Regions from separate parts of the Tatumella terrea genome, predicted to be linked through region 3. Evidence: riboswitches for the same ligand, from Rfam matches in the RefSeq annotation. Region 3 holds a riboswitch; each other region holds the start of a gene.

Region 1 (10,027 bases), on a different contig from region 3:
TTGCCACAGAAACGGCTGCCCCCCGGCGGCGCCGGGCTTCATATCAGGCTGGTAGCGCCCTCCCTCTGCCGGAACCGTAACGCTGAGAAAGGGCATGAAGGTATCATCGTACTCTGCCGCCTGTGACAACGGATAAAGCAGGCGCATGTACCGCCCGGAGGGGCTATCCCTCGTCTGACGATGATGAAGCACTGCGCGATATGGTCCCGGGCGATACCGGTGACACCCTGCCGCGCCTGACGACGATAGATAAATACCTTTTCAGCATATTCTCCGCCTCCGCCGCTGTAAATCTGCATCCGCAGATCAGCAGATACAAAGTCGGGCCCACGACGTAACAGGGTCAGGCCTGCGAAATAATATTAGCAGTGTTAATGAATTACCTCGCCGTGCCCGTAAAAGATTGTTCAGCCCGCCTTAATTCTTCACGCAAATACCTCCCGGCCATCTGTCCCGGGCAAAGCGCTGACGGCGGCAGACTGCCTTAATTTTTCTGTGAGCTCCCTGTGTTCCGGCGCTGGCTCCCCTGTGGCATACCCGCTAAGCAACGATCAGGCCGCCCTGCAGAGTGCGAGCCGCCCGTAATGCTGTCAGTCAGACATTGCGGGTTGTCTGAAAACCCACCGGCAGAATACGAGGAACGTCAGCCTGCCCCTGACATCTTCCGGGGAAGATACGCCACAAAATACCGTGCTCCTGTCAGGCCGCCAGCCATAAAGAATAAAACACATTAAAAAAACCTTACGCTGCCAAAGGTGTCATATGTGCAGCCATCATCCCCGATAATCGGTGAAAACAGCCTGTTACCCATGAGTTACTGAACCGATCCTGCCCCGGGTTTCGGGAGCCTGACGCCGGGTTGGCAGGGGTTGTGCAACACGCAGATCCCCTGCCGAATATTCCACCGCTCACCACGGCAGCAGAATACCCACACTAAAATTAACATTTATTTTCATTTTGAAATATTTTATAAGAGATCTTCTGCAACCGGCGAACATCGGGGTCATCCCCTATGACGGGCACAGACCCCGGCCCTGCCGGCCATTGCAGATACTCTGCCCTCCCTGTTCGGGATATCTGATTTCATTGGTGATTTAAGAGGTTGTTATTAATGAGAAATGCGGTAAAAAATGTTGTTTCCAAAGCGTTCAGGATGTCGTCGGTCGCCCTGTTTTTAGCAACGAATATCGCTTATGCTCAGGAGAGTCATCCTTTACTTCCGGAGCATAATCGCGTGCAACCACAAACCGTATTGATTGGCAGCTGGACCGGTCAGACCACCAACCCCCTCGCACAGAAAGCCGTGTATCCCAGTGAAGGGATCTACCGTTTACATCTGAACCCCGACGGAACACTGTTACCGCTGGATGTGATTGAACTGGCGAACCCGTCATGGATTGTGTTCAGCCGTGACCACAAGTACGCCTACACCACCAACGAAAGTGAGAATGGCGAAGTGACTGCGCTTAAAGTGACGACTGAAGGGAAGCTGAAAGTCATTAATGCGGTCAGCAGTCAGGGTGAACATCCGACGCATGCGACGCTGACGCCGGACGGCAAATATCTGCTGGCGGCTAACTATTCAGCTACGAAGAAAAATGCCGGATTTATTCTGTTCCCGATAGAAGCACAGGGGAAACTGGGCGAGGCTGTCCAGCATGTTCCGTTTGAAAAAGGCTCAGGAGTGGTTACCGGACGCCAGGACAGCGGCCATGCGCACTCGGTCAATATCACCCCGGACGGTAAACGGTTATTTGTCGCCGACCTCGGTGCCGATACTGTACATGCTTACCGTTATCAGCCTGACAGCAAGACACCGTTTGTGGCGGATACGGCTGCCGATGTCCATTTCCCGGCCGGAGCCGGTCCCCGTCATATGACATTTTCCCCTGACGGAAAATTCGCTTATATCGTGACCGAGATGGGTGCACAGATCCACGTTTACCGGATAGGTGAACAGGGCCTTACCGAAGTCCAGACCGCGAACCTGACCGGCAGCCAGTCAGAAGAAGATAAGAGCGGAGCAGGTATTCTGTTCAGCCCGGACGGCAAGTTCCTGTATGCCGGTAACCGCCGGAACCGTAATGAGATAGTGGCCTTCCCGGTCGATAAAAAGACAGGGAAGCTGGGGGAAGGCAAAGCCTACCTTGCCGGGGGCATTGAACCCCGTGCTTTTGCCTTTGATAAGAGCGGGCAATATATGCTGGTCGCCAATGTCTATTCCAACAATGTGGTGGAACTCTATCGTGATGCGAAGGACGGCTCACTGAAATATACCGGGATCAGCGTACAGATCGGCAGCCCGACAGACGTTAAATTCTTACCCTGAGGATCTCACGTCTCAGAAAATCATCCTGAGGTCCGGATAGCCCGCTATCCCGGGCCTGGATGAACCGCTGACAAACCGGCGGGAGCACGTCCTGTAATGTGCCCCCGCCTTTTTTTGACCCAACCCGCAGTCCTTTCCGGCAGCAGAGCCGCCGGTTTCACACCGGTCAGTAGATAATCGTATCCAGGATCAGCACACCGGCCAGCCCCAGCACAGAGATCAGCGTTTCCATCACCGTCCAGGTTCTCAGCGTTTCGGTCACACTCAGATTAAAATACCCTTTGAATAACCAGAACCCGGGATCATTCACATGAGAGGCAATGACACTGCCTGACCCGACCGCCAGCACCATCAGCGCCGGATCCGCATGTGTTACTGCGATAATCGGCGTGACAATCCCTGCGGTGGTGATCGCCGCCACGGTCGCGGAACCCAGCGCGACACGCAGCATGGCAGCCACCGTCCAGCACATCAGCAGAGGAGACAGGGAGGAGCCTTTCATCATACCGGCAATGTATTCCCCGACACCGCTGTCGACCAGCACCTGCTTAAATGCCCCGCCGCCGGCGATAATAAAAACAATCATGGCGATGGAGGCAATCGACGAACTGCACATCTCCATCACATCTTCCGCTTTACGCCCGTTGCGCAGCCCCAGGGTAAAGACGGCGATCACTACCGAGATAAACAGAGCCACGGCAGGGTTACCGATAAATTCAAAAAACTGCCGTACTGTATTCTCTTTCGGCAGGGTCAGTTCGAACACCGCCGCCACTGCCATCAGGATCACCGGAATAATGGCCGCAAAAATACTGATCCCGAAGCCCGGCATTTCATGCTCAGCGAAGATTTTCGGGTTATATAGCCCTTCCGGCGGTTCTTTTTCGAAGTTTTTCAGGAACCGGGAGAACAACGGCCCGGCGATGATCACTGTCGGAATAGTGATCACTATTCCGTATAGCAGTGTCGTCCCGAGGTTAGCCCCGAAAATAGTGGCGATAGCCGTCGGCCCCGGATGCGGCGGCAGAAAGCAGTGCGTCACAGAAAGCGCGGCTACCATAGGCACACCGACATATAACAGTGGCATTCCGGCCGCTGCTACCACCGTAAAGACCAGCGGTAACAGCAGAACAAAGCCGATTTCATAGAACATGGCCAGGCCGACGATCAGGCCGGTCACCATCAGCGCCCATTGCACCCGCTGTTTACCAAAGGCATTGATCAGCGTGGTTGCCACCCGCTGGGCGGCCCCGGTATCTGACACCAGTTTGCCCAGCATGGCACCGAAGCCCAGTATCATCGCCAGACTGCCCAGCGTACCGCCGATCCCCTTCTGTATGGATGCGATAACCGCCAGCGGCGTCATACCTTCCGCAATCCCCACCACGGCAGAGACGAAAACTAATGCGATAAAGCCATTGGCTTTAAAGACAATCATCAGTACCAGCAGGAGTACGACTCCCAGCGCTATTATAGTAATCGGCATAATGCAGCCCTCTGAAAACACGGTGTAAACCACCCGGTAATATCGCCATCCCGTTGCCTGAGGCGGGGTTTTTGCAGATAAGCCCCGAGCCTCAGATGACGGACTTAGAACGTCAACTGCACTTTTGCTGCCTTTTGCTTATCGCCCGCGAAATTCAGCGCAGCGTCGATCTCATGATAGTCATATTCCCCGCTGAACAGAGGCAGCGGATCGATCACCCCCTTGCCCAGCCATTCCACTGCGGTCGCGAATTCGGTGGTAAAACGGAAAGAACCGGTTAAGACGATCTCTTTGGAAATCAGCTGCATGATCGGAAATTCCGGGATATTGCCGCCCATCCCTACCTGCACAAGAGTTCCTTTCGCCCGGGTCACCTCCAGACAACGGTTCAGGGAGGAAGGATGACCGGAGGCTTCGAAGGAGACATCGAAATACCCTTTCTCCGCCAGATAAGGGGAAAAATCCCCCCTGGCCGCCTCTATCGTCGTGGTTGCCCCCATCGCTTCCGCCATTGCCAGTGATCGTTCACTGACATCCGTACAGACCACCTCTGCGGCCCCTCTGGCCCTGACCGCGGCGGCAATCAGGCAACCTATCGGCCCGACACCGGAAATAAACACTTTTTGCCCTGCAACTCGCCGGCCTGATGGGTGGCATGAATACATACTGCCAGCGGTTCGGCAAACACCATCACCTTCTCGTCGGCCCCGGCCTCAAAGGGGACACACTGACGGGTTTCCACCACTTTATACTGGCTGAAGCCGCCATCCACATGCGGGTAATACATGGCACTGCCAAAAAAGCGCATGCCGGTACACTGGTTATCTTCGCCGGAACGGCAATATTTACACTCCCCGCAGGAGGCCGCCGGATTAATCGCGACTTTCTGCCCTGCCTGTAAGGACGGGTCATCGCTTTTCACCACATAGCCCACCACTTCATGACCGAGCACCATCGGCATTCTGACCTCGAAATTACCGACTTTACCGTGCTGGTAATAGTGCAGATCCGAACCACAGATCCCGCCACGGGTAATGCGTACCAGGGTACCCTGTCCCTGATAGCTGACGTCTTTGCTCACGACCTCAACCTGATGTTTGCCATTGATCATGCAAGAGTCTGTAAGGGTACTCATAATCGTCCTCTTAAAACGCACAGATGCAGGCGCTTATCAGAACGGCATTTGGATGTTAAATCTGTGATGTATATCGATTAAGAGAATGTTTCAGAGGACATTGTTACCCGTAACGTGAGCCGCGTAACACTTTGCGGGCAGGGGCGGGAGACAGGGAATGCAGTGCGCTGCGGATTACCGCAACAGAGTGAAATCCGTGCAGAAAAGATAATGTATGGATAAACGCAATGCCGGGGGCGAATAGTGTCGTCATGCAGAGCCTTTCCGGCGGGGCCTCTTACAACGCACCGCGCTAAGCGAGGGCTCAGCCAACCCCTTTCGAAGTATTAAAGGTAATCTGTGCGTTATATTCACGCGGTAAACGTCTGGCTTCCAGGTAGACCGATTTCCAGTAAGGATTATTCAGCGATGACCGCATAACACCGCGGCTGACGGAGGCATGCAGGAACTGACGATTAGTATCGTAAAAGCCGACATGCAGTTCATTTCTGATGCGGAAGAAGACTAAATCGCCCGGCAGTAAATGGGCCTGATCCACCGGTTCCCCCATATGGATCAATTGTTTGGTGGTGACCCGGTCCATCGGGATGTTGAAACGGTCTTTTAAGGTTCGCCAGACAAAGCCCGAACAATCGACGCCGGTGAGCTGAGTGCCGCCCCACTGATATTTCGTCCCTTCCCAGGAATGCATCTGGTCGTGCAGCGCAGCGAGAACGTTAATCAGATCCGATTGCTGATTTTCCTGAGCGAGAGTTTCCCCCTTGTCTTCGGTATTACGGGAATGGGAAGAACACCCCGCAAGGGTCATCAGTAACAGGCAGGTCAGAATTTTACGGGTGGCAGGGGGAGTCATCGTGTAATTTTCTCAATTCAGCCGAGGGTCTGAAATATATACCTCAAAAAATTGCAGGATATAAACAGATCCCCCCCGAAAAGACGGCTTCTTCGGGATATTTACACAGCTTTACATTAGTTAATCCTGAAATGCAGAGATTTGGGTAAAAATTACCATCCCGTAACACAGTAGTTTCTCTGCACCCCCAGTCACTGACAGATTCAGCATTGAACCGTCTGGCGGGCGGCTGCACGCTTTTCCGCTGCCCGCAGTCGTGGAATGGATGAGCACATATGGCTGACCACACGATCACTGCCACGAAATTACACCATGACTGAACCGTGCCCCATCGCGTGCGTGCAATAACAGACCGCCGGTATTGTGGTAGGTCCGGGTCCGGGTCCGGGTTTGGGTTTGGGTGTGGGTGTGGGTGTGGCGGGTGATAAATTCAGCCTGTACACACAATCTCAGGAACAGACGCCGTTAACGTCACAGGATCCCTCCTCTTCATCACCGTTGCTCCAGCGCTGTTCAACCCGGACCTGCGTAATATTGACATTCACCGCCCTCTCCCCCTTTAATAACGGATATGTCGGGGGAGTCTCGCCAGAGAGACTGAGAGGCTATCAGCAAGGTATAGCGACCCTTAGAACCTGATCCGGTTGATACTGGCGTAGGAAGACGAACGAATGACCTGTCCGCAAAGGTTGCGGTAATGCCTTCTTTTCTCTGTCTTTCCTGCCGGCCGCGGACGTACATGCCCGTGCTATCCCTGTCAGGCTCCCCTCTTAACTACCGATGTCTGCCCTTTCGGGTGCAGCATTTTACTCTGTGTGCAGATAAGACCACAGGACTCAGGGAGGCAGCATGACACATCCACAGGCATTAACCATCGCAGGCTCTGACAGTGGCGGGGGTGCAGGCATTCAGGCAGATATTAAGACAATGCAGGAATTCGGGGTATTCGGTACCACGGCGATTACGGCTGTCACAGCACAGAATACGCTGGGCGTCCGGGCGGTTCAGGTCATGCCGCTGTCTCTGATTGCCGCTCAGATCGATGCCGTCGCTATGGATTTTACCCTGTCAGCGGTGAAAACAGGCATGCTGGCGGACAGCGATATTATTGCTTGTGTCGCAGAAAAGATTAAACAACACCGGCTGCCCGGATTAATCATTGATCCGGTGATGGTGGCGAAAGGCGGAACGCCGCTGTTGCAGGAAAGCGCCCTCGACAGTCTGCGCCGTTTATTGCTGCCACAGGCCTGTGTGATCACGCCGAATATTCCGGAAGCCGAAGCACTGGTGGGTTACCCACTGCAAAGCCGTGAACGGAGGGTGAAGGCTGCACGCGAGCTATGCAGGATGGGTGCCTTCAGTGTCGTGCTGAAAGGAGGGCACAGTGAGGAAGACGATGCCGCAGACTTTTTCTGCAGTCCGCAGGATGAGGGCTGGCTCACCTCCCCCCGAATTCAGACCCCGCATACGCACGGAACCGGCTGCAGTTTCTCTGCCGCCCTGTGTGCATTGCTCGCCAGGGGCCTGCCGCTTCCGGAGTGCGTTGCGCGGGCAAAATATTTTGTTCATCAGGCTATCCTGACCGCGCCGCAACACGGACAGGGTCATGGCCCGATAAACCATTTTATTGGCCGTGATATCGCGGTGTGAATGCGCCACGATCGGAACTCACCCCAAAGCGGTTATCTTCAGTAAAGGGCTTAGCGGTAAAGCCATGCCCGGCTTTCGCCGAATCAGTCAACAGGCTTAAAGTTAATGGTGTTTTGTCCGCGGGACTTTTATAAAAAAACTTCAGGTTTCCGGGGGAAATAATGACCTCTCAGGAAAGTTTCAAATTTAGCCCCGACTGAGCTGACATAGCTGACAGGGCGCCGATTAAGTCAGCGATATCTTCCCATTCAATGGTGTCCTGCAGCACCTCTTCATCTGAGTAATCCACAGTCATCCCTGATGTAGTGACCGCGGGCAGATTATTCACAATCAACGCCCTGTATTCATCAGTCTTTTCGCGATTCACCAGAGATTATCCTCCGGACGTGCAATAGTATTGATTCTGTTCACGATAAAACGCTGAACAGCAGGAACACTCAGGGCAAGACAGCATCAGATATTACCCTAATTTTATAATGCCCCCTCACCTGAATGAGGATCCCCGTGATAAATAAAAATATATTTTATCGTCAGAGACAGGTTTAATACCCGGACAGGAATAGAAACAGCCAATCGTCTTTTTATGGGCATAAGAATATTTCAATCACTTCAATATAAAAGGTCGCACCTCTTATTAAAAACGCCTGGTGAATCATGAAATAATTTTCATATAACACCGGTGTTTTTTATAAATAATGTAAAAAACATCAGCACTGAAAAATGCTGAAAATCCTAAGAATAAAATCCGGATATCTACGCGATGCATTATCCATCTGATTAAAAAATCATTAACACACTTTATTAACTATGAAAACCCTCCGGTTAAAACACCCCGGGTAAGTCTCCTGACCTTCTGGTATGATTTTACTTTGAACACACAGCCAGCTGCTGCTTTTTCAGGTTGGTTTTGTCCTCCAGCGGTATAAAGCGTTCGGTTTTAAACCCTTTATCACACAGATGAATTCTGTTATATAAATTTCCGGGTCCCGTGATGACATTTAAAAATAAGATAATATTACTGGTTCTTACTTTCGTCGTTTTCCTGTTACTGGCCTGCACGCTCCGGGTCGTATTACGTCCGGCAGAGATCGTCGCCATCCATCACAGAAGCAGCGGCTTCAGTGATATCCTGGTCAAAAAATTTCCGTATACCGATCAGGGGAAAATAACCTGGTGGCTGGAAAATAAAAACGACATCGAAAAAAATATCACCTTCCCCACCCGGATAAAGACGGTTCTTTCTATCTGACATTCTGGTTGTTTGGCGACGGTTATAAACAGGAAGGGAAATATGACAGACTGTGCTTTAAAGATAAGGTTCCGCCTGAAAACTGTATAGATAAAAACAGAGTCTTCTCCGTACAAACAGGCCGCAACGGAAATATAATATTTATCGCCCGTGGGAGTGTCTATCATATGACTGAAAACGGAGAAATCACAAAAGAGAAAACCTGAGCTATCCAGCCCCCCGGAAAGAAGACAACATCCTGTGCCTTAAGCAATCTGAGTCCGGCAGGAAAGCACCGGTCATGCCCGCCGGGGATAAGCCATTTTTCATTATCGTCAGTCCGGTCAGCAACGGACCGCGCCTGAATGCTTTCGACTGACCCTGCGGTAATTACTGGCGATGGCATACAATGGCCGTGCACTCTGTGCGAAGGTGACGGCCCTGTGACCTCAGTGATCCTGCTGATACAGAGCCTCTGTGGCGGGAGGGAGCATCGGCGAGTCGGCTTCGTCAGCATGTTAGCGCCGGACTGAGCTGCGCTTCAATATATTGCCCCAGGGTTTCATGGAATAACTTTACTGCACGGCTTAACGTTCGCTGAGCCGGTAACCCCAGATCGATGCGTACAATTCCCATCAGGGGGTCATTAAGCGGAATGGCCACTAAATCTTCCGGCGGTTCTTTTTCTGCCAGCGTCATCTTCGGTAAGATAATCAGTGCCAGCCCCTGTCTGCAAAGTTGCTTCTGAATTTCTATGGAAGACGTGACAAAACGTATATCCAGAAGAATACCCTCGCGTTTAGCGGCGGTTTCCAGCGATTGCCTGACGGCGAATCCGCTGGCCGGAGCGGCTATCGGAAAACCGGCGATCTCTCTCAGTGTCAGACCGGAAGACCCGGATAAAGGATGAGTGGGCGACATCAATACCTGATGCTGCACTGAGCAACTGTGGGTGACATTCAGTCCGGAGAGCGCTGGCATATAAAAGCTGACGGCGACATCGGCCCTGTCGCCAACCAATGCTTCCGCGACCCGGGGGGCACTGCCGATATCAATTTCGAACCTGACATCAGGATGTCTGAGACGAAAACATTCGATGGCGGGGATAATCAGTGATGATATCAGGCTTTCTGCACAGGAAATTCTTACCTTGCCAGAGACCTGACTCTGAGCCGAGGATATTTTATCTTTCACCCCCTCCAGTTCACGCAGACAGGACTGTACGGCGAGGGCCAGGTGCTCTCCTTCCGCCGTAAGACGAATACCGCGCGGACTTCGCTCAATCAGCGAGGCACCATAGTAATGCTCAAGCAGTTCAATCTGCCGGGTGACAGCGGTAGGCGTCA
Region 2 (10,027 bases), on a different contig from region 3:
CACAGGGGGCAGGGAGCCCGGAGAGACGCAAGGGGCAGGGATGTTTTGTATCTGTTTGTATTTAACCGAACACTTAGCTTGACGTTCCCGGGCTTGCTCAGGACAATCCAGGCTCTGTTTACTTGAGGAATCTTTATGGAAGTCTGGATCCAACATCTGCTTACCCAATCGCTGGAGTGGGCCCTGTTTGCGGTCGCGGTAGTGACTTTTTTTGAGTCACTGGCCCTGGTCGGGTTAGTCCTGCCCGGCACCGTAATGATGGCGAGCCTGGGAGCGTTGATCGGCAGTGGCAAGATCGGGCTGTATCCTGCCTGGGGGGCCGGATTCATCGGGTGCCTGCTGGGAGACTGGATTTCCTTTTATATTGGCTGGCGTTTCAAAGGTCCGCTGCATCGCTGGAAGTACCTGCAAAAATACCGGAAATTGCTGGATAAAACCGAGCATGCCCTCAACGAGCACAGTATTGCCACCCTCCTGATCGGTCGTTTTGTCGGTCCGACCCGTCCGCTGATCCCGATGCTGGCAGGAATGCTGGAACTGCCGGTGAAAAAATTTCTGCCACCGAATATTGCCGGTTGTCTGCTATGGCCGCCGGTGTATCTGTTACCGGGCATCCTGGCCGGTGTGGCGATTGATGCACCGCATACCGCACAGAGCAGCGATTTTAAGTGGCTGTTACTGGCGGAAGCGGTGATGATCTGGCTGGCGGCGTGGTCTGGCTGGCGGTGGGGCCGCGCTATCAAAAGTAAAAAACCCGTGAGCGGATTTTTAACGACAAAACGTCTGCACTGGCTGGCCCCGTTACTGATTATTCTGGCGATTGGCGGATTTGTCGCACTTCAGTTCCATCCGATGATGCCGGGGTTCCGTCATCTGTTATGGCGTGTCTTTATTGCCTGATCCCGGGGGGGTAAAGCCCGGGATCACTGCGTCGCCAGGGGCATCGACCTCCCGGGCGACATGTCCGTCACGGATAACAATGGCCCGGTCCGCAATCCGGCGGATATCATCCTGATGGTGGGTGACCATTAACAGGGTGATCGTATGTTCACGACAGAGCTGATCCGTCAGGGTGATCATTTCCTGCCGCAGGTGCGGGTCCAGGGCAGAAAACGGCTCGTCCAGCAGTAACAAAGGGCGCTGGCGTAACAAACAACGGGCCAGCGCTACCCGCTGACGCTGGCCGCCGGACAACTGCCCCGGCAAACGGTCTGCTAACCCGTCCAGTCCTGCCTGCAGGAGAATATCACTGATCTGCTTTTTCTGTGGTGGAGTCAGGCGCAGACCGGGGTGCAGACCTAACCCGAGATTCTGCTGTACATTCAGATGCGCAAACAGATTATTTTCCTGAAACAGCATTGAGACCGGACGTTCAGCCGGCGGCAGGCCGGTACAGGCTTTGCCGTCTATCCATAACTCTCCTCCGGTGACCGGCAAAAACCCCGCAATCAGGCTCAGTAGCGTACTTTTTCCGGCACCGCTTGGCCCGAGGATGGCAAGCCGTTCGCCTTTCGCGGCCTGCAAAGTAAAGCTCAGTGTCCGGGACTGATAGCGGTAGCTCAGGTCATTCAGTGTCAGCATGGGTTCCTGCTATTTTTTCAATCAGTGAGAAAAGAATAAAACATACCAGCAGCAGTACTAAGGCGGTGATGGCTCCCTGTTGCTGCCGGTAGGCTCCTATCTGCTGATACAGATAAAACGGTAACGTCCGGAAATCATCGTTACCGAACAGAGAAATAACCCCGAAATCGCCGACCGAGAGGACACTGGCAAAGGCCAGTGCCTGAGCCAGAGGGCGTTTTAATGCCGGGTACTCGACCAACCGGAGTCGCCGCCAGCCGGTAACATCCAGGGACATGCACAGCCAGCTGTAGTTGCGGGCGATATCCCGCATCGGATTATCCAGGATCTTTATGGCGTAGGGCATCGCCATCAGGGCATTGGTGACAATAATGATCGATGCGGGTGAGTCGGGGATGCCTGTAGTGGCATTAAAAAACATAAAGAAGCCGCTGGCCAGCACAATACCCGGCATCGCCAGGATCAGCATACCACTGGTTTCCAGCACTCTGGCGGGAAACAGTTGCTCACGTAAACGAAGTTCACGGCTGCTCCACAGCAGCATAACGGTCAGGACCGTGGCCAGTAAACCGGCCCGCAAGGCAATACTGACGGAGGTCAGCGTGGCCTGCCAGAGCACGGGTTGTTGCAGTGAGGGAAGTATATCGCCGTTAATACCATTAATGATCACCGCCAGCACCGGGGGAACCAGTAATATCAGGGCCAGCAGGATCCAGGCACTGTCAGACAACCGTGCCAGCCACCGCTGTTCCGGGGCGCGCCAGGGGGACATCAGAGAGGTGTTACCGGTCAGCACCGTATTCAGCCGCAGACTGATCACGACCAGTGTCAGACAAAAACCTAACTGAACCAGTGCCAGTATTGCCGCTTTTGCCGGGTCGAAGTCATAACTCAGGGCCTGATAGATTGCCAGTTCAAGCGTGGTGGCGCGGGGGCCGCCCCCCAGCGCAAGGACAATGGCAAAGCTTGAAAAACAGAGCATAAAAATCAGTGCGGCCACCGGCAACAACTGGCGCTTAAGCCAGGGCCACTCCAGCCAGCGGAACAGATTCAGCCCCTGCATATTAAGCTGAGCGGCCAGCTGACGTTGTTCGGCCGGGATCTGTTCAAAGGTCTGTAACAGAAGCCGGGCCGCCATAGGCAGATTAAAAAAGACATGGGCCAGTAAGATGCCTGGCAGCCCGTAAAGCGAAAAGGTATAGCGCAGGCCCAGCCAGGCACAAGCCTGCGCCAGCCAGCCGTCACGTCCATAGACACTAATAATGCCAAACACTGCAACCAGTACCGGTAATACCAGCGTCATAGCACACAGGCGAAGTAACCAGCGTCGTCCCGGGAAGCGACGACGATAGAGTGCTCTGGCTACCGGTAGGGCCAGCAGAACGGAGAGGGCCGTGGAAAGCGTCGCCTGTTCAAACGAGAAGCGGACGACGTGCCACAGGTAAGGGTCGGAAAGCAGATTCAGCCAGCGTACCTGCGGAGCATTGAAGAACAGGCTTGCCAGTGCGAGCAGCGCGACACAGCAACTTAACAGGGCTGCAAGCAGCCCGGGAATAAGCCAGCGGGGCATTACTGACTCACTGCATTTTGCCACGCATCCACCCAGGCTTCACGGTGCTCAGCGACCTGCGCAGGGGAATATTGCAGGGCCGTTTTTGGCACCACCAGTGACTGATAACCGGCAGGTAATGGCATTTTTATGACCGGATACATCCAGTTGCCTTCCGGCAAGGTTTTCTGGAAGGCCGGACCGGTGACAAATTGCATAAACTCTTTTGCCAATGCGGGTTGCGGGCTGTTCTTCAGGCGTGCGGCAACTTCCACTTCCATATAATGGCCTTCACTGAAGTCTGCGGCGGCGTAATTCGTTTTATGTTCTTCGATGATATGGTACGCCGGCGACGTGGTGTAACTGAGGACCAGGTCGCTTTCCCCTTTCAGGAACAGGCTGTAGGCTTCACTCCAGCCACGGGTGACGGTGACGGTTTTCGCCGCCAGTTTCTTCCAGGCGGCAGGGGCGTTATCGCCATAGACCTTTTGCATCCATAGCAGCAGGCCCAGCCCCGGGGTGCTGGTGCGCGGATCTTCATAGATGACGCGCCATTTTTCAGGGCTTTCAACCAGCTGTTTCAGGCTGGTGGGCGGGTTCTTCAGCGTTTTTTTATTATAGACAAAGGCAAAGTAGCCATAGTCATAAGGCACGAATGTTTTGCTGGTCCAGCCACCCGGCACGGTAAGCTGATCGGTGCTGACGTCTGACGGGGCGAACAGTCCGGTTTTTTCTGCGGAATCCATCAGGTTATTGTCGAGTCCGATAACCACATCGGCTTTACTGTGGCGGCCTTCCATGCGCAGGCGGTTGAGCAGAGCCACGCCATCACCCAGCGCGACATATTTAAGCTCGCAGCCACAACTGGCTTCAAAGGCTTTTTTTACCGCCGGTCCGGGGCCCCAGTCTGATGAAAAAGAGTCATAGGTATAAACGGTCAGCACCGGTTTGGCGGCCAGCGCCGGGGTGCAGACAACCAGTAAAACGGGCAGGATTTTTTTTAACACTTTGCGCTCCTTGAGGCATTATTTAGCAAGGCGCAAAGGATCTGAGGGGGCTGACTCTCAAATCCCTACGCCGGTATTAACCGGATCAGGTTCGACGGGTATCTCTCAGCATTCACATGCACCCCGTTGAGAACGGCTTATTCTATGTAATTCTGCAGGGCGGGGGAAGCCCGGCGTGAAGCGTGGGGAGGCGCGGTCACGATGACGTCCACGGTTTTCAGCAGACGGTGCCTGTTACCTGCTCGCCGGAAACCGCAGAATTTTGTTATCGTCCCAGTTTATTCACGATATTCTGCGGTACACAGGGCCATTCCGGTGTAGATTATCCACCGGACCTCAGGTCACGCTGTCCCGTGTCTTAACGCAATGTTGTCTCATCTTATCCGGATATTTTTATGGAAACCCCTGAAAGGTTGCCTGCAAAAGGCAATACCGTGTTTATCTTTTTTATGCTGGTCACCTTTTTTGTCAGTATTGCCGGAGCCTTGCAGGCACCGACGCTGAGCCTGTTTCTCAGCCATGAACTGCATGCCAAACCGTTTATGGTCGGTGCATTTTTTACGGTCAATGCGGTGACAGGAATTATTGTCAGCTTCCTGCTGGCCCGGCGATCGGATAAACAGGGCGACCGGCGCAACTTACTGATGCTTTGCTGCCTGATGGCGCTTGGCAACGCGATCGTCTTTGCCTTTACCCGCAGTTACTGGGTACTGATCACGCTCGGACTGATACTGTCAGCCTTTTCCACGGTCGTGATGCCGCAGATTTTTGCCCTCGCCCGGGAATATGCGGATCACACTTCCCGTGAGGTGGTGATGTTCAGTTCGCTGATGCGCGCGCAGATGTCGCTGGCATGGGTGATCGGCCCGCCGATTTCTTTTGCACTGGCCCTGAATTATGGCTTTATTGTGCTCTATCTGGTGGCGGCCGCTTTATTTTTACTGGCACTGGGGTTTATCCGCTTTACTCTGCCCTCGGTACCGAAAGTCTTTCCCCCGGCGGATATTGCCCGCAGCGCGGTGACCGGCTGGAAAAACAGCCATGTTCGTCGCCTGTTTATCGCCTCGGTCCTGATGTGGATCTGTAATCTGATGTATATCATCGATATGCCGCTCTATATCAGTCAAACCCTCGGGATGCCGGAGAAAATGGCCGGGGTCTTTATGGGAACGGCGGCCGGGCTGGAGATCCCGATCATGCTGCTGGCCGGATTACTGGCCAAACGGGTAGGTAAACGTCCTCTGGTGCTGCTGGCGGTGATGGCCGGGGTACTGTTTTATCCGGGCATGCTGATGTTTCCCACCCGCGGAGCGATGCTGGTATTACAGTTATTAAATGCCATCTTTATCGGCATCGTTGCCGGCCTGGTCATGCTCTGGTTCCAGGATCTGATGCCGGGTAAAGCGGGTGCCGCGACGACGATGTTTACCAACTCGGTGTCGACCGGGATGATTTTTGCCGGATTATTGCAGGGAATTCTCAGTGACTGGCTGGGGCATCGGGCCATTTACGGGCTGGCATCGGGGCTGATGCTGCTGGCGCTGGTACTGATCTGGCGGGTGAAAGAGCCTGTTCAGGGCTGATTTCCCCCCTCCGGAGGGGAGGGGGAAGTGCTAAAACTGTGGCTCAGTGCGACTTAACGCAGGAAAGCAGGCTGTGCAGATTCGTACGAGGAGATAGCCTCCTCATGCTGCAAGGTCAGACCGATGCTGTCCAGTCCATTGATCATGCAATGCCGGCGGAAGCTGTCCAGGGTAAACGGATAGACGTTGTCACCGGCAGAGATCACCAGTTTCTCCAGATCTACGACAAATTCGATGCCCGGTTCTGCTTTCACCAGACGGAACAACTCGTCCACTTCAGTCTCGGTCAGGGTGACCGGCAGCAGCTGGTTATTGAAGCTGTTTCCGTAAAAAATATCGGCGAAAGAAGGCGCGATCACCACACGGAATCCAAAATCGGTCAGTGCCCAGGGGGCATGTTCGCGTGACGATCCGCAACCAAAGTTTTCACGGGCCAGCAGAATGCTGGCACCTTTAAACTCAGGTTTATTCAGTACAAACTCCGGGTTAGGCACCTGACCGGCATCATCCAGAAAACGCCAGTCATTAAACAGATGCTGCCCGAAACCGGTACGGGTCACTTTCTGCAAAAATTGCTTAGGAATAATGGCATCGGTATCGACGTTAGCCGCATCCAGCGGGGCAACAATACCGGTATGTTGGGTAAATTTACTGGCCATAAAGTCTTCCTTAATTCAGTTCACGAATATCGGCGAAGCGGCCGGTGACGGCAGCTGCAGCAGCCATGGCCGGGCTGACCAGGTGGGTACGTCCGCCACGGCCCTGACGCCCTTCGAAGTTACGGTTGCTGGTAGAGGCACAACGCTCACCGGCATTCAGACGGTCATTATTCATCGCCAGACACATGGAACAGCCAGGCAGACGCCATTCAAACCCGGCATCGATAAATATTTTGTCCAGGCCTTCTTCTTCTGCCTGGGCTTTCACCGGACCGGAGCCCGGAACCACCATGGCAACGATCCCCGGAGCGACCTTACGTCCCTTCGCGATCGCGGCGGCTGCCCGCAAATCTTCAATACGTGAGTTAGTACAGGAACCGATAAAGACTTTATCAATGGCAACGTCGGTCAGTCTGACGCCCGCATCCAGCCCCATATAAGCCAGTGCTTTTTCAGCGGAAGCGCGCTCGACCGGGTCACTAAAGGATTCCGGTGCCGGAATCGGCTGGTTAATGGCAATGACCTGGCCCGGGTTGGTTCCCCAGGTGACCTGAGGGGCAATGTCTGCGGCATCCAGGGTGACGACCGCGTCAAAAACGGCATCGCTGTCCGATTTCAGACCCTGCCAGTAAGCCACCGCCTGTTCCCATTTTTCACCTTTCGGCGAGAACTGACGGCCTTTCAGGTAAGTAAAGGTAGTTTCATCCGGGGCGACCAGGCCTGCTTTGGCGCCCATTTCGATCGCCATGTTACACAGGGTCATCCTGCCTTCCATGCTCAGGGCTTCGATCGCCGGACCACAGAACTCGACGACATGCCCGGTACCGCCGGCACTGCCGGTTTTACCGATCACGGCCAGCACGATGTCTTTTGCGGTGATCCCCGGCGCAGCATCGCCGGTCACTTCAATTTTCATGGTTTTAGCACGACCCTGTTTCAGGGTCTGGGTGGCCATAACATGTTCCACCTCTGAGGTACCGATACCAAAGGCCAGCGACCCGAATGCGCCGTGGGTGGCGGTATGGGAGTCACCACAGACAATGGTCATCCCCGGCAGCGTCATACCCTGCTCAGGGCCGATGACATGCACAATGCCCTGGAAGGGATGATTCAGGTCATATAACTGTACGCCGAACTCTTCGCAGTTTTTAATTAACTCCTGCATCTGAATACGCGCCATCTCACCGGAAGCATTAATATCACGGGTCTCCGTAGAGACGTTGTGATCCATGGTGGCGAAGGTTTTTGAAGGCTGACGCAGCGGGCGTCCCTGTGCACGCAGGCCATCAAATGCCTGCGGAGAGGTCACTTCATGGACCAGGTGACGGTCGATATACAGTAACGGTGTTTCATTAGGGGCTTCATAAACGACATGTGCATCAAATAACTTCTGGTATAAGGTCTTGCTCATTTTTATTTTTCTCCGGTGATAAAGCGGGCAATGATGTCACCCATTTCATCGGTACTGACAGAAGGCCCCTGACCGGCCAGATCGCGTGTCCGGTAGCCTGCTTCCAGTGCCTGGTTAACGGCCTGCTCAATACTGTCTGCGGCTTCGCCGGCGTTCAGGCTGTAACGTAACAGCAGCGCCAGTGATAAAATCTGTGCCACCGGGTTAGCGATATTTTGTCCCGCGATATCCGGTGCGGAACCGCCTGCCGGTTCGTACAGGCCAAAGCCTTGCTCATTCAGGCTGGCGGAGGGCAGCATCCCCATCGAGCCGGTGATCATGGCACATTCATCCGACAGAATGTCACCAAACAGGTTTGAACATAACAGCACATCAAACTGCGACGGATCTTTAATCAACTGCATTGTCGCGTTATCGATGTAGATATGTTCCAGTTCAATCTCCGGGTACTCTTTGGCGATTTCTGTCACGGTTTCACGCCACAGGATGGACGATTGCAGGACGTTGGATTTATCGACCGAGGTGACTTTTTTACGGCGTTTCGCCGCAGATTCGAAAGCCAGTCGGGCAATACGTTCAATCTCATAGCGGTAATAGACTTCGGTATCGAACGCCCGTAATTCGTCACCGCTGCCTTCACGGCCTTTGGGTTGACCGAAATAGATGCCCCCGGTCAATTCACGGACGCATAAAATGTCGAACCCACGGGCGGCGATATCACTGCGCAGAGGACAAAAAGCTTCCAGTCCGTGATAAAGCGCAGCAGGGCGCAGGTTGCTGAACAATTTAAAATGTTTACGCAGGGGTAACAATGCGCCACGCTCAGGTTGCGCATCCGGCGCCAGGTGTTGCCACTTCGGACCGCCTACAGAACCAAACAGGACCGCATCTGCCTGCTCACAGCCGGCTAACGTTTCCGGCGGCAGTGGCTGGCCATGATTATCAATGGCAATACCGCCTACATCATACTGACGGGTGGTGATGTCGAGAGAAAAGCGTTCACGGATAGCCTTTAATACTTTCAGGGCCTGCGCCATGACTTCCGGACCGATGCCGTCACCCGGCAATACTGCAATGTGAAATGATGTAGACATAATTACACGGTTTCCTTAGCTTCATTCTTAAATTTACGCTGCAATTCGATTTCAACCTGCTTCGCCTGCCAGATATTATTCAGGGCGTTGACCATCGCGGTCGCCGACGACTCCACAATATCAGTAGCCAGACCAACGCCATGGAATTTACGGTTGTTATAGCGGATGACGATATCCACCTGACCCAGCGCATTCTCGCCGTGGCCCTTGGCAGATAACTGGTATTTGACCAGCTCAGCCTGATACCCGGTAATGCGGTTAATGGCCTGATAAACCGCATCAACAGGGCCGTTGCCGGTCGCGGCTTCTTCTTTAATGTCATCACCACAGGCCAGTTTCACGGATGCGGTGGCAGAGATGCTGGAACCTGACTGAACGTTGAAGTCCTGCAGGCGGAAATGGTCGTGCTCTTCATTCTGTTTATTAATGAAGGCCAGTGCTTCCAGGTCGTAATCGAAAATCTGCCCTTTCTTATCGGCCAGTTTCAGGAAGGCATCGTACAGCGCCTCTGCATCATAATCGGTCTCTTTATAGCCCATCTCTTCCATGCGGTGTTTCACCGCGGCACGGCCTGAACGGGAAGTCAGGTTCAGCTGGATCTGATGCAGACCGATAGATTCCGGGGTCATGATTTCGTAGTTTTCGCGGTTTTTCAGTACGCCGTCCTGATGGATCCCTGAAGAGTGAGCAAATGCGTTGGAACCCACCACCGCTTTGTTCGCCGGGATAGGCATGTTACAAATCTGACTGACAATCTGACTGGTACGGTAGATTTCCTGATGATTGATCCCGGTCGTCACATTCAGGATCTGCTGACGGGTTTTAATCGCCATAATCACTTCTTCCAGTGCACAGTTACCGGCGCGTTCACCCAGACCGTTCAGGGTTCCTTCCACCTGGCGTGCGCCGGCCTGCACTGCGGCCACAGCATTCCCGGTCGCCATTCCCAGGTCGTCATGGGTATGTACCGACAGGATGGCTTTATCGATATTCGGAACGCGTTGGGTTAACTGAGAGATGATATTGGCATATTCATGGGGCAGGGTATAACCGACGGTATCAGGGATGTTGATGGTCCGTGCACCGGCATTGATCGCGGCTTCGACGACGCGACACAGATCGTCTATCGGTGTCCGTCCGCCA
Region 3 (10,027 bases):
ATTCTCGTGCAATAATCCGTCGACAATTTTATGCATGTAATACAGCGAGAAGTTACGGTAGTCGCGGCCGGTTAATACTCCGCCCCAGGTATCGAAAATCATGACCGATTGTGCACCGGCGCGGATCTGGGCATTCAGATACAGGATGACGCTTTCAGCCAGCTTATCCAGCATCGCATGTAATATGGACGGGTCGCTGTACATCATTTTCTTGATTTTAGTGAAGGCCTTGCTGCTCCCCCCTTCCACCATATAAGTCGCCAGCGTCCATGGACTACCGGAGAAACCAATCAGCGGAACTTCACCTTGCAGGTTTTTACGGATGGTCCGCACAGCGTTCATCACATACTGCAGTTCCTGCTCCGGATCCGGGACAGGTAATTTTTTAACATCGGCAGCGCAAGTGATGGGTGAAGAAAAACGTGGTCCTTCGCCCGTTTCGAAATACAAACCTAACCCCATCGCATCGGGGATAGTCAGAATATCGGAAAAAAGGATGGCAGCATCCAGGGGATAACGACGAAGTGGCTGCAGTGTCACTTCACAGGCCAGCTCAGCATTTTTGCACAGTGACATGAAGTCTCCGGCCTCTGCGCGTGTCGCTTTATATTCAGGTAAATAGCGCCCTGCCTGACGCATCATCCATACCGGCGTCACATCCGTAGGCTGACGCAGTAACGCGCGCAGATAACGGTCGTTTTTTAATTCACTCATAATCAGGCTCTCTCGAAGTCAGGTGCATAGTATATACACAAACTTCTCTGTGTTTTAACCAGCCCCCGGGTCTTCACAGGTCAGTTATTCATTTTCACTACGGCAAAGCGCAATAGTGTCTTCAATCAGGCGTCGGGCAATGGTTCCCGGAGGGGGGAGCAAAGGCAGCGCATCATAACGATACCAGCCGGCATCCTGCAGTTCTTTAGGGTCAATACGCAGTTCGCCACTGTCGTAATCTGCCAGGAAGGCCATCATCAGTGACTGAGGAAAAGGCCAGGGCTGTGAAGCGACATAACGCAGGTTTTTAACCCTGATATTACTCTCTTCCATCACCTCCCGGGCCACCGTCTGCTCCAGCGTTTCACCCACTTCAGTAAAGCCTGCCAGTGCGGTATAGACGCCGTTGCGGCTGCGGACATGGTTTGCTAACAGGATTTTATCCTGCCGGCGAATGGCGACAATGATGCAGGGTGCAATTTGCGGATAATACCGTTCATGACAACGGCCACACAGACAGGCAAATTCGCTGCGGCTAAGGTGCATTTCCGACCCGCAGTAACCACAATACCGGTGTGACCTGTAAAATTCTGACAACTGGACCGCACGTCCGGCCATACGGAACAAACCGCTCTCTTCACCCAGTAATTGTCTTAATGACACCATCTCCTGAGCGCGGGTTTCACGCACCAGCCATACCGGTTCCCCCTGCCACTCTCCTGTCTGCAATGCGAGGCAACCTATCAATGCAAACTCTTCTGCGCTTCCGTGCGGGAGTGTCCCTTGTGGCAGCCACAGCTTGTTTTGCTGACTAATGACCCACCACCCCCGGTCATTCCGGGTGATTTCACGTTCCATCACATCATTACCTTAATTTTTATTGATGATTCACGGCAATTTCAGAGCATGGACTCATAGTAGCACCCGCACACTGAATGTCGCTGAATTCCCGGGGGATATATTTTTTAAATTGTGCGGTATCAGGGCGTTCCGCCCTTACGTTGAGCAGGGACTTGTACTTCATGATGAAGCACTCTATGCTGACTCATGTGAATTTTCACAGCCTCCGTCATGACGTACTGACTGCGGAGGCCTGATATCTTGTCGGAGTGCCCCCCGGGGCTGAGACCGTTAATTCGGGATCCGCGGAACCTGATCAGGTTAGTACCTGCGAAGGGAACAAGAGTACAGTCCAGTCTGAAACTGCCGTCAGGGCAGGATCAATCTGTCACTCCTTCCGGACTCCGGACAAGCGTATTTCTTTTTTTACAGGAAATAGAGCTATGTCTGAACCATTATCACGGCGTGAAAAACGCGAACAAGCAAAAAACTTCATCAATTCCCTGAGCAGTGAGTTTTTCCCGGCCTCGGAACGCCGGTGGATCACCGGGTCCCGGCCGGATATCCGGGTGCCTGTGCGTGCCATCCTGCTCAGCCCGACACAGATCGGGGGAACACCGGACAACCCGGTCATGGAAGAAAATGAGCCCATCCCTGTCTATGACACTTCCGGCCCTTTCGGCGATAACACCACGGTTCCGGATATCCATCAGGGTATCCGTAAGCTCCGCCAGCTCTGGATTGATGAACGACAGGACTCTGAGCCCCTCCCTTCCACCAGCTCCTCCTATACCCGGCAACGACTGGCGGATGAAAGCCTGGACTCATTACGTTTTCAGCATCTTCCGAAACCCCGTAAGGCGAAAAAAGGCCGTTGTGTGACGCAACTGCATTATGCGCGTCAGGGGATTATCACCCCGGAAATGGAATTTATCGCATTGCGGGAAAATATGGGAAGGGAACAGATCACCCGCCCGGAACTCCTTCAGCAGCACCCCGGCAAGCATTTTTTTGACCCTCTTCCGGCATCCATTACTCCTGAATTTGTCCGCCAGGAAGTGGCCGCCGGGCGGGCGATTATTCCCGCGAATATTAATCATCCGGAATCTGAACCGATGATTATCGGCCGGAATTTTCTGGTAAAAATTAATGCCAATATTGGTAATTCTGCCGTGACATCCTCTATCGAGGAAGAAGTCGAAAAACTGGTCTGGGCGACCCGCTGGGGCGCAGATACCCTGATGGACCTCTCTACCGGGCGAAATATTCACGAAACACGTGAATGGATCCTGCGGAACAGCCCGATCCCTGTCGGCACGGTCCCCATTTATCAGGCACTCGAAAAAGTGAATGGTGTCGCGGAAGATTTAAACTGGTCCGTGTTCCGCGACACATTACTGGAACAGGCCGAACAGGGCGTTGATTATTTCACTATCCACGCCGGCGTATTGCTTCGCTATGTGCCGATGACCGCCAAACGGCTGACGGGGATTGTTTCCCGCGGCGGCTCCATTATGGCGAAGTGGTGTCTCTCACATCATCAGGAGAACTTCCTGTACCGGCATTTTCGTGAGATTTGTGAGATTTGTGCCAGCTACGATATTGCACTGTCACTGGGTGACGGGCTGCGCCCCGGGTCTATTCAGGATGCGAATGATGAAGCACAATTTGCGGAACTGCATACGCTGGGGGAACTGACAAAAGTTGCCCACGAATACGATGTTCAGGTGATGATTGAAGGCCCGGGACACGTGCCGATGCATATGATCCAACGCAATATGACCGAACAGCTGGAACATTGCCACGAAGCCCCGTTTTATACCCTGGGACCACTGACCACCGATATCGCCCCGGGCTATGATCACTTCACCTCCGGGATCGGCGCCGCCATGATAGGCTGGTTCGGCTGTGCCATGCTGTGTTACGTCACCCCGAAAGAACATCTCGGTCTGCCGGATAAAGAAGATGTTAAACAAGGGCTGATTGCCTACAAAATTGCCGCCCACGCCGCGGACCTGGCAAAAGGACATCCCGGCGCACAAATTCGTGATAACGCGATGTCTAAAGCACGGTTTGAGTTTCGCTGGGAAGACCAGTTCCACCTGGCGCTGGATCCCGAAACCGCCCGCAGTTATCACGATCAGACGCTGCCGCAGGAATCCGGAAAAGTCGCCCATTTCTGTTCGATGTGCGGACCAAAGTTCTGTTCCATGAAGATAAGCCAGGAAGTCCGTGACTTTGCCAGTAAAAACCCGGCCACGGAGGTCGTGATCGATGAGGGTATGCTGGAGATGTCCCGGCGCTTCCGGGAAAAAGGCAGCGAGATTTATACCCCGGTCCTCCCTGCCCGGAGAGGAGCCAAGGCATGACTCAGCGATTTCCTCCCGTCCCCCGGTATTGTGGTTTGTATGCCATCGTCGATAGTAGAGAGTGGATAGAAAACCTGCTGAATGCCGGGGTGATGACCCTGCAGCTAAGAATGAAACAAGGCAGTGCTGCAGAGAAAGAACAGGCCATCATCGACAGTATCCGTCTTGCCCGCGAGTTCGGGGCCCGGTTATTTATTAATGATGAATGGCAACTGGCCATAAAACACAGGGCTTATGGCGTTCATCTCGGTCAGGAAGATCTGCAGACCGCCGGTTTATCTGCCATCCATCAGGCAGGGCTTCGTCTGGGCGTCTCTACCCATAATACGGCCGAAATTGACAGGGTATTACCGCTTCACCCTTCCTATATCGCGCTGGGGCATATTTTCCCCACCACCACGAAAGAAATGCCCACCTCCCCTCAGGGCCTGACCAACCTGCGTCGCCATGTCCTCAGGCTTTCCGGGATCCCTACCGTGGCGATTGGCGGGATTTCGCTGGACAGAGCCGGTGAGGTGCTGGCAACCGGCGTCGGCAGTATCGCCGTGGTCAGCGCTATTACCCGGGCTGCAGACTGGCGGGAGGCGGTACGGCAGTTACAACAGAAAGTCAGTGATGCCCGGGAGGTAACCGCAGATGCTGGATGATAAAAGTTTTATGCGCTACAGCCGGCAACTGTTACTGGAAGAGATCGGGCCGGAAGGTCAGCAGAAGCTGAGTGACGCCCGTATTCTTATTGTCGGGCTGGGGGGGCTGGGCTCACCCGCCGCGTTATATCTCGCGGCGGCGGGGGCCGGTACACTGCTGCTGGCTGATGATGATGATCTGCATATCAGCAATCTGCAACGGCAGATCCTCTACCGCTCATCAGATACCGGTAGCAATAAAGCAGAACTGGCCGCGGCGGCACTTCGCGCCTTAAACCCATCCATCACACTCCATGCAATCACTACCCGCATTCCTCTTTCTGCCGGGGAGGAACTGCCTGTCCGGCCGACACTGGTGCTTGATTGTTCGGATAACCTGTCGACCCGCCACTGGCTCAATGCCTGGTGCTTCAGCCGCAACCTTCCACTGATCACCGCCAGTGCGGTCGGTTTTCACGGACAATTACTGGTGCTGACACCCCCCTGGCAGCACGGATGTTACCAGTGTCTGTGGCCCGACTCCCGTGAACCCGAACGTAACTGCCGCAATAGCGGTATCGCAGGACCGGTTACCGGGGTGATGGGCAGCTTACAAGCCCTGGAGGCCATAAAGTGGATCTGCTCAGGACGGAATTCCCTGGCAGGTCAGCTGATACTGTTTGATGGCCTGGTATTGCAGTGGCGTAAGCTGCAGCTCACCCCGGAGAGAAACTGCCCGATTTGTGGAGCCCGTCATGGAAATTAAAGTGAACGATAACGTCATTTCTGTGGAACCTTCCTGCCCGGTGAGCCGGTTACTGAACACTCTATCGGTGACGGTACAGGGAACCGCCCTCGCCGTGAATGAGCGCATCATTCCGGCCAGTGAATGGTCTGACTACCGCTTGCAGGAAAATGATGATGTCGTGATATTTCAGGTCATCGCAGGAGGTTAATTATGTTGAAAATAGCGGATAAAACATTCAGTTCCCGGCTGCTGACCGGGACCGGTAAGTTTGCTTCACCGGAACTAATGCTGGCCGCGCTTCGCGCCTCCGGCTCACAGCTGGCGACCCTGGCGATGAAACGGATCGATTTCGGTGACCACAGCGATGCCATCCTTGAACCCCTGCGGCGTTCGGGCGTGATGTTGCTGCCGAATACCTCCGGCGCCAAAACGGCCGGTGAAGCGGTGTTCGCCGCCCGGCTGGCCAGGGAAGCCCTGGGGACACACTGGGTCAAACTTGAAATCCATCCGGACAGCCGTTACCTGTTACCTGATCCGATAGAAACACTGAAAGCGGCTGAGCAGCTGGTCCGTGAAGGGTTTACTGTTTTACCTTATTGTGGTGCGGACCCTGTGTTATGTAAACGACTCGCAGAGGCAGGCTGTGCAGCGGTCATGCCGCTCGGCGCACCTATCGGCAGTAACCGGGGCCTGCTGAGCCGCGATTTTTTGCACATCATTATCGAGCAGGCCACCGTTCCGGTCATTATCGATGCCGGTATCGGCGTGCCTTCAGATGCCTGTGAAGCGATGGAATATGGTGCCGATGCCGTGCTGGTGAATACCGCCATTGCGACGGCCAGCGATCCGGTTTCTGCGGCGCGGGCTTTCGCTCTGGCCATTGAGGCAGGTTATCTGTCCGGGGGACAGGCCGCCACCAGCACACAGGCGAAGGCCAGTAGCCCGTTGACCGCATTCCTGGATACAGACAACACGGAGGCAGCGGCCCATGTCTGATTTCGCCGACTACTGGCAAACGCTGGACCAGAACGCATTACGTTTGCAGATTGACAGTCAGCGCCCGGCGGATGTTGAACGGGCATTAACCTGTCATCAGCCCGGGATCACCGGACTGATGGCCTTGCTTTCACCCGCGGCTGAACAGTATCTGGAGCCGCTGGCAGAAAAAGCTCTGCAGTTAACCCGCCAGCGTTTTGGTAATACCGTGAATTTTTTTGCGCCGCTGTATTTGTCTAACCTGTGTGCCAATGATTGTACTTACTGCGGTTTTTCAATGAGTAACCGTATCCGCCGTAAGACGCTGGATAGCCGTGAGATTGGCCTGGAGTGTGATGCGTTACGGCAGCTGGGCTTTAACCAGGTGCTGCTGGTGACAGGGGAACATCAGACTAAAGTCGGGATGGACTATTTCCGGCAGCATCTCCCGGATATCCGCCGGCGATTCAGTTCACTGATGATGGAGGTTCAGCCTTTACAGGAGCAGGAGTACCGCGAGTTACGGCAGTTGGGGCTGGACGGCGTGCTGGTCTATCAGGAAACCTATCATGCGTCCTGCTATGCAACACATCATCTGCGGGGCAATAAACAGGATTTTCTGTTTCGCCTTCAGACACCGGAACGACTGGGCCGCGCCGGTATTGATAAAATAGGGCTTGGCGTACTGGCCGGCCTTTCAGGACACTGGCGTACCGATTGTCTGATGATGGGAGAACACCTTAACTGGCTGCAAAAAAATTACTGGCGATCGCGGTTCTCGGTGGCATTTCCACGGTTACGTCCCTGTGCAGGAGGGATCTCCCCGGCATCGCAGATGAGCGAACGTCAGTTACTTCAGACGATGTGCGCTTTCCGCCTGTTTTCACCACAAACGGATATTTCCCTCTCTACCCGGGAATCCCCTGTCTTCCGTGACCATGCCATACCGATCACGGTGACTACCGCCAGTGCCTTTTCGAAGACCACTCCCGGCGGGTATGCCAGTGACACCGATGCGCTGGAACAGTTCTCTCCGGATGATCACCGACGTCCTGAGGTCGTGGCCGCTGCTCTGCAGCGGGCCGGGCTTCAGGCGGTATGGAAAGACTGGGAGTATGGATTCGGCAGAGAGAGTGCCTGAACACGGCGGGCGCCATGGCGCCCGTATTCTTCACACTATTCTTTAAATCCCGGCGTCAGCCAGACAGAAGGCCAGTGTCCCGGTTCTCCTCCGTCACAGGTCGGCTGATTATGATAGCTCATCAGTTGGAACACATGGCCATCATACCGCCAGGTACCACTTTCACCGCAATCTGACACGCCATGGCCGCGTGCAATATACGTCAGTAAGGCCGTTTTAGGATCATAGCTGACATCCGTAAACCAGGTGATCGTCTGAGGATCGCCTTGATCGTCTTTTAGTGGCAGCGTCAGTTCCACTTCTTTGGCTTGATCCGGGTGTGCCCGCGGAACGATAAAAACGATCCCTGAAGACTGATACGCCCCCGTGACGCAGTTGATCATGACCAGCACATGTTTTTTATCCAGAGGCTTCACCTGACTACGGGTGATATCGTCGGCATCCGGAGAGCATTCTTCATCATCCAGCACGTCCTGCTGAGTCTGGAGAACTTCATTGATCAGTGCATTACCGTCACCGACCGGAAAAATAGCCGGAATTTTTGTCGCAGGGATCTCAAAAGCATAACGCAAAGGGACCTGTGCAGGGATCCCGTTACCGGTACGTATAAAAGCGGTACGATTATTCAGCCGTCCCTGAATTTCATCGGCAAAATGTAAAGAGGTATTCAATCCTTTCAGCGAACCGGTATCGTCATCTTCATCAGGTGTCAGCGCGATGCGTCCGGCATTTCCCGCGGCCTCAGCAAACGCCTGTACGGCCTGTAAGGATGTCGTGTGATAGCCGGCATAATCATGTTTATTGTCCGCATAAACCGGTGTCAGAGAATTATTCCAGAGCTTACCATCCAGCCAGATCCCTGACGGCTTATCAATATCAAAACCCATCAGGTCCAGGGATACTGCTCCCCGGGGACCCGCTTCATGCCGGATCACTACCCGCATATTTTCATCGACATTGCGGATATCACAATCATTGAGGTTATTACATGTGACCTGCCAGTCCTGGAACATCCGTTGTACCGGCTCTGACGCACGAACCCCGGAGGTCACCACCAGCATTGAGAATAAGATGGCAGGCAGACAACATCTTTTCATGTACTGTTCCTTTTCCGATCTCTCCCGATATAAAAAAACCCTGCCGAAGCAGGGTTTATTACACGATTAAAGTACTGCCTTACTCGTCGTTACCACCGAGGCCGGCATTCAGCAGTTCAGCCAGGCTTGCAGAAGCTTCATCTGCAGTCACCTGAGGAACTACCGGAGCCTCACCCGCGTGACGGCGACGCATACGATCCTGATGGTATGCATAACCGGTACCGGCAGGAATCAGACGACCCACGATAACGTTCTCTTTCAGACCGCGCAGTTCGTCACGTTTACCGGCAACAGCGGCTTCAGTCAGGACACGGGTAGTCTCCTGGAAGGATGCTGCAGAAATAAACGATTCGGTTGCCAGAGATGCTTTAGTGATACCCAGCAGGTCACGGGCGAAAGTCGCAGGGACTTTACCGTTCGCTTCCAGTTCACGGTTAGCAATCATCACGCGTGATACTTCAGCCTGTTCACCTTCCAGGAACTCAGAGCTTCCGGCAGAAGCAATGGTCGCTTTACGCAGCATCTGACGAACGATAACTTCGATGTGTTTATCGTTAATCTTAACGCCCTGCAGACGGTAAACGTCCTGAACTTCGTTAACGATGTAACGGGTTACCGCATGAACGCCACGCAGACGCAGAATGTCGTGCGGAGATTCAGGACCATCGGAAACCACATCACCACGTTCTACGCGCTCACCTTCGAATACGTTCAGCTGACGCCATTTAGGGATCATCTCTTCGTAAGGTTCGCTACCGTCAACCGGTGTGATCACCAGGCGACGTTTGCCTTTGGTCTCTTTCCCGAAGGAAATAATACCGCTGATTTCTGCCAGAATCGCCGGCTCTTTCGGACGACGGGCTTCGAACAGGTCAGCAACACGTGGCAGACCACCGGTAATATCTTTAGTACCGCCGGATTCCTGAGGAACACGCGCCAGGGTATCACCGGAGCTGATTTTTACACCATCTTCCAGCTGGACAATCGCATTACCTGGCAGGAAGTACTGAGCCGGCATATCGGTACCTGGTAACATAACATCATCACCATTGGCATCGACCACTTTCAGTGCCGGACGCAGATCTTTACCACCGGAGGTACGTTCAGCAGTATCCATCACCACGATAGAAGACAGACCGGTCAGTTCATCCGTCTGACGGGTGATTGTCTGGCCATCGTTCATATCGACAAAGCGTACGTAACCGTTCACTTCGGTGATTACCGGCATGGTGTGCGGATCCCAGTTAGCAACGGTTTCGCCGGCATTCGCCTGCTCGCCATCACCTTTGGCCATCACGGAACCATAAGGCACTTTATAGCTTTCTTTCGTACGACCGAATTCATCGATCATCTTCAGTTCAACGTTACGTGAAGTAATAACCAGCTTGCCTGCTGAGTTTGTTACTGACTTCGCGTTGATAAGCTTGATGGTACCTTTGTTCTTCACCTGAATGCTGGATTCAGCAGCCGCACGGGATGCCGCACCACCGATGTGGAACGTACGCATCGTCAGCTGT

What was found. A riboswitch is a leader RNA that binds a small molecule or an ion and turns the genes downstream of it on or off. The one in region 3 is predicted to bind thiamine pyrophosphate.
Region 1: another riboswitch for thiamine pyrophosphate. It lies ahead of thiD (bifunctional hydroxymethylpyrimidine kinase/phosphomethylpyrimidine kinase); the one in region 3 lies ahead of thiC (phosphomethylpyrimidine synthase ThiC).
Region 2: another riboswitch for thiamine pyrophosphate. It lies ahead of thiB (thiamine ABC transporter substrate binding subunit); the one in region 3 lies ahead of thiC (phosphomethylpyrimidine synthase ThiC).

Annotation. Positions count from the first base shown of each region.
Region 1 covers NZ_BAAAFX010000010.1:329,633-339,659, reverse strand. Annotated here, with positions in the region: gene ABD035_RS06690 (hypothetical protein) at 1-147, opposite strand, end outside; gene ABD035_RS06685 (lactonase family protein) at 1,112-2,329, shown strand; gene ABD035_RS06680 (gluconate:H+ symporter) at 2,496-3,815, opposite strand; partial or broken gene idnD (L-idonate 5-dehydrogenase) at 3,920-4,950, opposite strand; gene ABD035_RS06670 (NlpC/P60 family protein) at 5,255-5,803, opposite strand; TPP riboswitch at 6,370-6,482, shown strand; gene thiD (bifunctional hydroxymethylpyrimidine kinase/phosphomethylpyrimidine kinase) at 6,653-7,453, shown strand; gene ABD035_RS06660 (hypothetical protein) at 7,623-7,820, opposite strand; gene ABD035_RS17645 (DUF3289 family protein) at 8,339-8,428, shown strand; partial or broken gene ABD035_RS17640 (DUF943 family protein) at 8,445-8,908, shown strand; gene ABD035_RS06645 (LysR family transcriptional regulator) at 9,192-10,027, opposite strand, start outside.
Region 2 covers NZ_BAAAFX010000002.1:352,080-362,106, forward strand. Annotated here, with positions in the region: gene ABD035_RS01630 (DedA family protein) at 136-900, shown strand; gene thiQ (thiamine ABC transporter ATP-binding protein ThiQ) at 877-1,581, opposite strand; gene thiP (thiamine/thiamine pyrophosphate ABC transporter permease ThiP) at 1,565-3,175, opposite strand; gene thiB (thiamine ABC transporter substrate binding subunit) at 3,151-4,137, opposite strand; TPP riboswitch at 4,182-4,273, opposite strand; gene ABD035_RS01650 (MFS transporter) at 4,533-5,720, shown strand; gene leuD (3-isopropylmalate dehydratase small subunit) at 5,774-6,379, opposite strand; gene leuC (3-isopropylmalate dehydratase large subunit) at 6,390-7,790, opposite strand; gene leuB (3-isopropylmalate dehydrogenase) at 7,793-8,884, opposite strand; gene leuA (2-isopropylmalate synthase) at 8,887-10,027, opposite strand, start outside.
Region 3 covers NZ_BAAAFX010000003.1:11,184-21,210, reverse strand. Annotated here, with positions in the region: gene hemE (uroporphyrinogen decarboxylase) at 1-714, opposite strand, end outside; gene nudC (NAD(+) diphosphatase) at 799-1,572, opposite strand; TPP riboswitch at 1,810-1,910, shown strand; gene thiC (phosphomethylpyrimidine synthase ThiC) at 1,998-3,923, shown strand; gene thiE (thiamine phosphate synthase) at 3,920-4,570, shown strand; gene ABD035_RS02240 (HesA/MoeB/ThiF family protein) at 4,560-5,315, shown strand; gene thiS (sulfur carrier protein ThiS) at 5,305-5,505, shown strand; gene ABD035_RS02230 (thiazole synthase) at 5,508-6,293, shown strand; gene thiH (2-iminoacetate synthase ThiH) at 6,286-7,413, shown strand; gene ABD035_RS02220 (DUF1176 domain-containing protein) at 7,449-8,510, opposite strand; gene rpoC (DNA-directed RNA polymerase subunit beta') at 8,590-10,027, opposite strand, start outside.